One region of the Paenibacillus sp. JNUCC32 genome, then DNA from elsewhere that is predicted to be linked to it. Evidence: riboswitches for the same ligand, from Rfam matches in the RefSeq annotation. Region 1 holds a riboswitch; each other region holds the start of a gene.

Region 1 (3,273 bases):
TGTAATACGGCGTGACCACCAATACCGCGTCTGCCCCGATATGTCCTGCCCATTCCGTCCGCTTCATGCTGGAGAACGTATCGTTGGTACCCGTACCAATAATGACCGGCAATTGCCGTCCGTCCAGACCTTTTCGCGTTTCCTCCACCACCTGAACGACCTCTTCCCAAGTTACCGTCGGCGCCTCTCCGGTCGTACCGTTGATGATCAATCCTTGAATGTCATGGGATAACAAATTCTCCAAATAACGATGATAAGACGGAACATCCAATGCGTATTCATGTGAAAAGGGAGTGACCACCGGAACATAAATACCTCTCAAATCTTGCGGACTCAACATGATCTTTCCTCCATTTCATGAATTGTGGCTTTACTTTACCATGGGAATCGGAATCGGTGTTATCTATAATAATAGATAGTTATTATCAATATTATTGATGAGGAGAAAGCGATGGAACTGATCTATCTGCAAACCTTCAGGGAGGTTGCTGTTCGAAAGAGCTTTACTAAAGCCGCTGACGAATTGGGTTATGCACAATCCAGCGTTACCACCCAGATCCAGAAGCTGGAGAAGGAATACGGCGTCAAGCTGTTTGAACGGTATGGCAGAGGGCTGCGCCTGACGAAGTCAGGGGAGGAGCTGTTCAAGTATGCTGTCCAAATGCTGGATCTGTTCCAGCAGTCTAAGGAAAAGCTGACGAAACAAGGCGGGGGCATCTTATCGATTGGAACGATCGATTCGCTTGCCGCATATTTTCTTCCATCCGTCCTTCATCGGCTAAGACAGGAGCATGAAGATCTTGCCATCCGCTTGCAAACGGATCGTGAAGATAGCATCGTCAGTAAGGTAAGAGAGGGCGAGTACGATCTCGGGCTTATTCTGGAGAACAAACCGGAAGACACTTCATTGAATTGGATCTCGATCCGGGAAGAGCCCCTCCATTTGATTGCCCATCCGGATCATCCGCTTCGCTGGTTGCCCGTCATCGAGCTGGAGCATCTGGCTGATTACGAATGGATTATGACCGAGGATACTTGCAATTACCGAATCATGTTGGAAAAAGTGCTGCGCGCCAGCGGAGCTCCCGTCCGTATTGGTTTGGAATTGGGCAACCCCGAGGCAATAAAAAGATATATCATGTCCGGCACCGGCATCTCCCTATTGCCGAGAATGGTAGCAGAGGAGGAAATCAAGAGGGGAGAGCTGGCGGTTCTTCCCTTTCAACACCCTGACATTCGACTGGACATCCAGATTGTCGTTCATCCTAAGAAGTGGCTGTCACACTCGCTTCAGGATATGATCGAAATGTTGAAGTCTAAATCCTAAGGACGCAGGCTGATATTGCATTTAACGAAAAGATTCAGTATCATTTATGTAACAATGTATAGGTTTATGTGTGACTGGCGTAGCATGGGGGAACCATGAGGGAGCACATGAATGACAACGGCCGTACGCCTGGGCAGAGGTAAGGGAGTTTATTTCCCTTACCTCTTTATTATTTTCTTGGGCTTCTATCGTCTCTGAAACTATGAAAAGGGGATAAAACAACGATGTTCAAAACGAAAAAAATATTGCTGCTGGGATCCGGAGAACTAGGGAAAGAAGTCGTAATTGAAGCACAACGATTGGGTGTCCAAACCGTTGCCGTCGATCGTTATGCCGATGCTCCTGCCATGCACGTTGCCGATCACAGCCATGTGATCGATATGCTGGACGGAGAGAAGCTGCGCGCTATTATTGAGTTGGAAAAGCCGGACCTGATCGTTCCGGAGATTGAAGCGCTGGCTACTGCGGAGCTGGTGAAGCTGGAGGATGAGGGGTTTCGGGTGATTCCTACCGCCAGAGCCGCAAAGCTTACGATGGACCGTGAGGGGATCCGCCGGTTGGCATCAGAGGAGTTGGGACTGCCGACTGCGGACTATCGATTTGCCGATACCTATGAGGAATTCAAGCAGTCTGTCCTGGACATGGGTTTTCCGTGCGTGATCAAACCGTTGATGAGCTCCTCCGGCAAAGGTCAAAGCGTGTGCCGTTCGGAAGGGGATATCGAGTCCTGCTGGAACATCGCCATGGAAGGCGGCCGCGTTCAGAACGGAAGGGTGATCATTGAGGAATTCATTTCATTCCAGTCGGAAATCACGCTTCTGACCGTCCGCTCCGTCAATGGAACAAGCTTCTGTGCGCCGATCGGGCATATTCAGGAAAGCGGAGATTATATCGAATCGTGGCAGCCGCACGATATGTCTGAAGCGCAAATCGAGGAAGCTAAATATATTGCGCGGAAGATTACCGACGAGCTTGGCGGATACGGCTTGTTCGGCGTTGAATTATTTTTGGCCGAGGATAAGGTGTACTTCAGCGAGGTATCCCCGCGTCCGCATGATACTGGGCTGGTTACGCTGGTCACGCAAAATCTATCCGAATTTGCGCTTCATGTCCGTGCCATTCTCGGGTTTCCGATACCAGAGATCGAATTGATCACGCCGGGAGCCAGCCGCCCCCTGAAAGCCGGCCGAGAGCTGGAAGACTATACGATTACAGGCGCCGATCAAGCGCTGGCCGTTCCGAATACGCAGCTTCGCATGTTCGGCAAACCGGTAACCAAGGTCGGAAGACGAGTAGCAGTCGCGCTGTCAACCGCCGGCGATGTCGAAGAAGCGCGGTCACGTGCGAAGCTGGCCTTGGATAAGCTTGCCGTCGAAGAGGCATAAACATCGGAATTCCATAGGGATATCACATGTCATCATGTTGAAAAGGCCAACCGAAATGACCGGTTGGCCTTTTCAGTTATAGAGAAATCAGGGATCCAAATCGGGTACAGACTCTTCGAATGACGAGTACTTGCTTTTAGTTTTGATTTCGGGAATAAATAGGAGAAATTTATGTTCTTTCATGATAAGATACACAAGAATACAAACGACCCTCACCCATTATAATGTTTCCATTCGATGCGATAAGCGCTGCTTGAAGCATAATATTTCAAATAAATCTCTAGAGGAACGTTTATTGACGGCATAGGAGAATCTACATGAGAGACATGACGCAAGGAAGTCCGATCAAGCTGATTATCATGTTTACCATCCCGCTTTTGATCGGTAATATTTTTCAACAATTTTACAACATGGCGGACACCCTTATCGTGGGACGTACCATTGGCGTGAACGCACTTGCAGCCGTTGGCTCGACAGGCAGCATTTTGTTTTTTGTCATCGGCTTTGCCCAAGGCTTGACGGCTGGCTTGTCTATCATAACGGCACAGCGTTTTGGAGCTA
Region 2 (3,273 bases), 2.4 Mb from region 1:
AGGTCGATTGAACGGTTTTAGCATGATTTCCCCCTTGTCCGCATATGGTGTACAAGACCATGGGACTTGGGGGAATGGGGATGTTGGAGGCGTCTGTCCAATCGGGACAGCTTGCGGCGATTCTGCTGATGGCGGTTGCACTCGGGCTAGACGCATTTTCGCTTGGCATCGGAGTCGGAATGAGAGGCGGCATGCGCTTAGGCCATATGCTGGGCATCAGCTTCATGATCGCATTGTTTCACATGCTAATGCCGCTGGCGGGCTTGTTTGCCGGCCGCTATGTAGGTATGCTGCTGGGTCACGTCACAGGGCTTGCAGCCGGCGGGCTGCTCCTCCTGCTGGGCGGGCATATGCTGTATAATGCTTGGCGGGGCGGGGAAGGTCAGCGCATTCATCCTACCGCGTTCTTGGGCATGCTGCTGTTTTCGCTCAGCGTCAGCATCGACTCCTTCTCGGTAGGCGTTTCGCTCGGGATGTTCGTGGATGATGTGCTGCTGATCGTGATCTCCTTCGGTGTCGTGGGCGGTTTGCTGTCCATTCTCGGCCTGCTGCTCGGCCGTCAGGTGAGCAACAAGCTGGGAGAGTACGGCGAAATGCTGGGCGGACTGATTTTGATCATCTTTGGCGTGATGTTTATCTTTTGATGCAATATTTGTTACAATAATCCCAAAACAACCTACAACGGGGAGGTACGGGACCGTGAAAAATATATTGTTTGTCTGCACGGGGAATACGTGCCGCAGCCCAATGGCGGAAGGGATGCTGCGCAAGCTCGCCAAACAGCGGGGCATTCCCCTGGAAACGCAATCCGCCGGCGTCTCGGCCGTGGACGGCATGCCGGTATCCCGTCATGCGGAATCGATACTGCGGGACCAGGATATTCAAGATCGTTTGGTATCTAAGCCGCTGACCGCGAATCTGGTGGAATGGGCAGACCTGATTCTGACGCTGACCCAGTCGCATAAGCAGTATGCGATTCGGCAGTTCCCGCATGCGGCCGACAAGATGCACACGCTGAAGGAGTTTGTGGAGGATGACCGGCGGGTGCTGGATGATCTGCGGGAGCAGGACAGCCTGTACGCGACGCTTGAGCTGGCCAGATCGCTGGGCCGCGATGTCAGCGACCGCGACCGGGAGCGTCTGATCGAGCTGCGCCAGCGCATTCCGAGCTTCGATATCTCCGATCCTTTCGGTGGCTCGCGGGAGGAATACGAGGCGACGGCGGCGGAGATTCGAACGGCGCTCTTCCGCCTGCTGGACAAGCTGGAAGCGGATCAGCATAAATAGGATCGGCTTCGACGGAAGCGAAGAGTAAATCTGGATCCGGGCTCAATCTGGCTAAAAAAGCCGCTTGCCTTTCGCAGGGTATTGCTTTAAGATGAAGGTGAAAAACATGAATCCGATGTAACTGGCGACGAAGTGGATGAAACCACGATGGAGCATCGGAATATACGGCCGGTCGCCTGGGCAAAGAGCATTTGGAGCACAATACGTGCGCCGACTGCTCTTTTTTCGTCTTTTGCGTGGAGTTTGGGTTATAATGAAACAAGCTAAAACGCAAAAGCGAACATTCGAGGGGGTTTTTCATAGATGAAAATTGCATTGGGTACCGATCATGCCGGCATTCGTCTGAAAGAGGAGATCGTGGAGGTCATTCGGGGTCTTGGACACGAGGTGGAGGATCTTGGCTGCGGCTGTTCCGATTCCGTGGATTATCCCGATTACGCGCTTCCGGTGTGCGAGAAGGTGGTCTCGGGTGAAGCGGATCGGGGCATTCTGATCTGCGGAACGGGAATCGGCATGAGCATTGCCGCCAACAAGGTGCCGGGCATCCGTTGCGCGCTGACGCATGATGTATTTTCGGCCAAAGCCACGCGTGAGCATAATGACAGCAACGTGATTGCGCTGGGCGAGCGCGTCGTCGGCCCCGGGCTTGCTGCCGAGATCGTCAGCGCATGGCTGACAACGGATTTCAGCCAGGGCGAACGCCATGTCGGCCGCGTGAACAAGATCAAGGCCATCGAGGAGCGTTACCTGAAGAGCGAATCGCGATAGGTCAACGCGTAAGCTGCTGCGGTTATTGCGTATGGAATGAAGCATCTTCTGTGAAAAAAATTCATCGGGAGGACTGTGACATGACGGATATCTCCAAGGTTTCCTTGAGCGAACAGACGGCGCGGATCGTCCGCGAGCTGGCCGAAGCGGCAGCCTTAGGACCGGGCAAGGTGCTGGTCATCGGAGCCAGCACCAGTGAAGTGGTCGGACGCCGGATCGGCACGGGCGGCGCTCTTGAAACGGCGCAGCAGCTTCTTCAGGGCATTGCCGAGGTTCAAGCGGAATTCGGCTTCGCTGTAGCCTATCAATGCTGTGAGCATTTGAACCGGGCGCTAGTCATGGAGCGGGGACTGCTTGAAGAGCTGCGCCTGACGGAAGTGGCGGCTGTACCGATTCCGGGGGCGGGAGGCTCCATGGCCTCGGCGGCGTATCGGAGTATGAAGGAGCCCTGCCTTGCGGAATCCATTGAGGCCCATGCGGGTGTCGATATCGGCGAGACGCTGATCGGCATGCATTTGCGAAGAGTGGCGGTTCCGTTCAGGCCGAGCGAGCGTTATATCGGCGATGCGCGCGTAACGGCGGCTTACACCCGGCCGAAGCTGATCGGCGGAGAACGTGCCGTGTACCGGCTTGAGCAGCGGGATGATTCCACGCTGTGCGATTGATTCGAATGAGAGCCCGCTTTAGTCATTAGGTAAACTTGTAGTCTTGACTTGGCAAGAGAAAATAACGATTGATTATGGGAGGATATGAACATGATGGAACATTTGCGGAAGAATGACCCGGCTGTATTGGAAGCGATGGATTTGGAACTGAAGCGTCAACGCAGCAACATTGAGCTGATTGCCTCCGAGAACATCGTCAGCGAAGCGGTTATGGAAGCCATGGGGACGGTGCTGACGAATAAATATGCGGAAGGCTACCCTGGCAAGCGTTATTACGGCGGCTGTGAGCGAGTGGATATCGTGGAGGATATCGCCCGTGACCGCGCGAAGGAATTGTTCGGTGCCGAGCATGCCAACGTTCAGCCGCACTCCGGCGCCCAAGCGAACATGGCGGTGTATTTGGCTGCGCTCAAGCCTGGAGATACCGTGCTCGGCATGAACCTGGCCCACGGCGGCCATTTGACTCACGGAAGCCCGGTTAACGCGTCCGGCCTTCTGTACAATTTCGTTGCATACGGCGTGCAGGAAGACACGTTCCTTATCGATTACGACG
Region 3 (3,273 bases), 170 kb from region 1:
GCTCCGCGAATTCCACGCTGTAGATGTCTTTGGGAACAAAACGCTCGTTCAGTGCGATGTCCTCCGCTGCCGCCAGGTCATCATTCGTTCCATGCTTCTCCATGCCCGAAACGGCGGAAGCATTCCGCTCCTCGGCTTTACGGCGAACATCGGGGTTCGGATAGGTGTAGATCATGCCTTTTTTGGCCGCCATATCGCTGCCGAGGGCTTGGTCCGGCAGGAGCAGGCCGAACAGCAGCGGCACCGTGAATAACCCGTAAACCGATATGTTTTTGATCAGTCCGCTGGGCAGGGGGTGCTCGCAATCGCACACCTCGCCGGAAGCTCCCGCAATGGCGTGCCACAGCATGCCGAAAGCTATGAACAACAGCGGCACCGGACAGAGCAGAAGCAGGGTCTGCATATGGGGAGCCAAGTAATAGTCCAGCGAATTTGATGCGTTCAGATGCATGATATAGGCGGCCAGAGCTGCGATAAGCAGCGATCGCAGTATATAGTGGCTTCGCAGGCTCAGACGGGGCTTCACGTCCCGAACACCTCCAATCTCAAGTGGATATCCGAAGGCATAACAGCCTGAAGGTGCCGTTATTCCAACCGTTTTCGTGTATTGCCACTCCAGTTTGTTTACTACACCTAACCGCCGAATAGCGCGTTGACGGCTACAGAGCCGATAAAGACAAGCGTAATCACCAGCAGGCTTAAGCCGATCACGAATTTGGTCTTGAAGGTAGCCGACAGCATGAGCAGGCTTTTGAAATCCAGCATCGGGCCGAGAACCAGGAAGGAAACCAGCGGGCCGACGGTAAAGGTGTGCGTGAATGCCGATGCCACGAAGGCGTCCGAAGTTGAGCAAAGGGACAGGATGAAGGCAAAGCCCATCATGAACAGATAGGAGGCGGCAGGACCGTTCCCCAGAGCCAGCAGCTCCTCCCTCGGAATGAAGGATTGGATGCAGGCCGTCAGGAAAGCGCCCAGGACTAAATATTTGCACATCTCGATCAGCTCGTCTCCGGCGTGGACAAACATGCTTCTCCAGGTTTTGGGATGCTCATGCAACAAACGTTCCCCCTTGCTGGAGCCCTGTTCGGCGAACTCTTGAAAGGAACGCTTCAGGGGGCTGCTTCTTGAAAAAACATAAACGAGCAAACCCGTCGTCACCGCGACTGCAAAAGCCAGTCCCATTCGTCCGATCGTCACTTCGGGATGCGAACGGAAGGCCATGATCGTTGATGCGAATACAATGGGATTCAGAATAGGACCGCTGAGGATAAAGGTGACGGCGATATAGGCGGGCATCCCCTTCAGCATCAACCTGCGAACGACCGGGATCATCCCGCATTCGCAGATGGGAAACAGGATGCCGAGCATGGAAGCGAACAGGACGCCAACCATCGGATTCTTCGGCGTGAGACGCCGCACCCATTGCTCTTTTACGAACAACTGCAAAAGGGACGACAGCAGCACTCCAAGCAAAATGAAAGGAAGTGCCTCAAGGAAGATGCCCGTGAAGACGGTTTTAACCTGCTGCAGGTCTTGGCTGGGTATGGGGTTTAAGTCCTTCTGCAGCCATATCGTCAAGACCGGAATCACGAACACAAGCGGCAGTATAAAGGGCAGCATTTTGAAGATCGCCGGATATCTCATCAAGGCCTCCTGAAGCGAATTGTTCTTAAGACATTCTATGCTTGTACCATCGGCAACATACGTGATTTCAGCCAATAAATCAAAAACTTTACGATTAAAGGGCGGCCGCATAGCCGGTGGCGCGAAGTCCAAAGTCGTGATATATTAAAAAAAGTTATCCATGTGTTACTGGCGTAGCTTGGGTTACCAAGAGGGAGCACATGGGATCATATGCCGTACGCCTGGGCAAGAGGTAAGGAGACGTTCGAGTCGCCTTGCCTCTTTATGTTTTTTAATACAATGGCGAAGGAGCGGATTAGCATGAGTAAGGAACCCGTAATTTTGGATGGGAAAAAAGTATCCGATGATATCAAGGCAAAGCTGGCGGTGAAGGTACAGGAATTGAAACAGCAAGGGGTAACCCCCTGTCTGGCAACGATTCTGGTTGGCGATGATCCTGCTTCGGCGACCTATGTGCGGATGAAGGGAAATGCGTGCGAGCGGCTTGGCATCATATCCAAAAAAGTAGTGCTGGAGACATCGACAACGACGGAGGAGCTGATCGCCGCGATTCAAGCACTGAACGAGGATCCGGACGTCCACGGTATTCTGCTTCAGCACCCGGTACCGCACCATATCGATGAGCGGGCGGCTTTTGATGCCATCGACATGAAAAAAGACGTGGATGGAGTAACCACGCTCGGGTTCTCGCAAAATGCGTTTGGTTTCGCCGATTACCCGTCATGTACGCCGGCGGCGATTATCGCGATTATGGACTATTACAGCCTGCCGATCGAAGGGAAGCATGCGGTGGTGGTCGGACGCAGTCCGATTCTGGGCAAGCCGGTATCGATGATGCTGCTCAATCGCAACGCCACGGTTACGATCTGCCATTCGAGAACGAAGAACCTTGGGGAGATTGTGTCCCAAGCGGATATTGTGGTTGCGGCCGTAGGCAAGCCTAATTTCATTCAAGGGGACTGGATCAAGCCGGGTGCCGTCGTGTTGGACGCCGGTTACAATAAAGGGAATATCGGGGACTGCGATTACGAAGCCTGCGCCAAGGCGGCTTCCGCAATCACGCCGGTACCGGCGGGCGTCGGCCCCGTGACGATAGCGACATTGCTGAAGCATACCGTCGAATCGGCCGAGCGAACCGTCCAAGCTTAAGGGAATGCACTTGACTACTTGCACGTGAAGCAAGGCTGCACCCATGAATCATCCCCTTCGAATCTTTCATTTTATGCCAGAGCCTGGAACATAGAAGCAAATATGGACCATGCAATGCTAGGCTTGGAGCCCCATTTCACGGACCCCTGGACGTCATGGTATAGTTAGGAATAAGAGAAATACGAAGGGGAGAGATTCATGTTTATACGAATCATGGCCTGTTGTGCGGGACAACAGGGAGCTCCAGAGAATGATCCGTTCGATGCAGCGCTGCTAACGGCTCCGGAGATCTTGACATGAAGAACACGATCGCCGATATTGCCCACAAAGCCGGAGTTGCCAAAAGCACGGTCTCCCGTTTCTTGAACGGAGGATCCGTCAGTCATGCGACACGCCGCAAGATTGAGCAGGTTATTCAGGAAACCGGCTATATCCCGAATTCTTTTGCGCAAAGCCTGAAAGCGAAAAAAACGAGCATGA

The links. A riboswitch is a leader RNA that binds a small molecule or an ion and turns the genes downstream of it on or off. The one in region 1 is predicted to bind ZMP and ZTP.
Region 2: another riboswitch for ZMP and ZTP. It lies ahead of rpiB (ribose 5-phosphate isomerase B); the one in region 1 lies ahead of purT (phosphoribosylglycinamide formyltransferase 2).
Region 3: another riboswitch for ZMP and ZTP. It lies ahead of JNUCC32_RS06490 (bifunctional 5,10-methylenetetrahydrofolate dehydrogenase/5,10-methenyltetrahydrofolate cyclohydrolase); the one in region 1 lies ahead of purT (phosphoribosylglycinamide formyltransferase 2).

What each region holds. Positions count from the first base shown of each region.
Region 1 is NZ_CP062260.1:1,569,269-1,572,541, forward strand. Features, by position in the region: gene dapA (4-hydroxy-tetrahydrodipicolinate synthase) at 1-340, opposite strand, end outside; gene JNUCC32_RS07320 (LysR family transcriptional regulator) at 452-1,327, shown strand; ZMP/ZTP riboswitch at 1,388-1,469, shown strand; gene purT (phosphoribosylglycinamide formyltransferase 2) at 1,552-2,712, shown strand; gene JNUCC32_RS07330 (MATE family efflux transporter) at 3,030-3,273, shown strand, end outside.
Region 2 is NZ_CP062260.1:6,155,649-6,158,921, forward strand. Features, by position in the region: gene JNUCC32_RS27165 (L-threonylcarbamoyladenylate synthase) at 1-11, shown strand, start outside; gene JNUCC32_RS27170 (manganese efflux pump MntP) at 81-644, shown strand; gene JNUCC32_RS27175 (low molecular weight protein arginine phosphatase) at 700-1,287, shown strand; ZMP/ZTP riboswitch at 1,395-1,476, shown strand; gene rpiB (ribose 5-phosphate isomerase B) at 1,591-2,055, shown strand; gene JNUCC32_RS27185 (TIGR01440 family protein) at 2,136-2,720, shown strand; gene glyA (serine hydroxymethyltransferase) at 2,811-3,273, shown strand, end outside.
Region 3 is NZ_CP062260.1:1,397,197-1,400,469, forward strand. Features, by position in the region: gene JNUCC32_RS06480 (TIGR03943 family putative permease subunit) at 1-526, opposite strand, end outside; gene JNUCC32_RS06485 (permease) at 634-1,644, opposite strand; ZMP/ZTP riboswitch at 1,799-1,878, shown strand; gene JNUCC32_RS06490 (bifunctional 5,10-methylenetetrahydrofolate dehydrogenase/5,10-methenyltetrahydrofolate cyclohydrolase) at 1,945-2,793, shown strand; gene JNUCC32_RS06495 (LacI family DNA-binding transcriptional regulator) at 3,090-3,273, shown strand, end outside.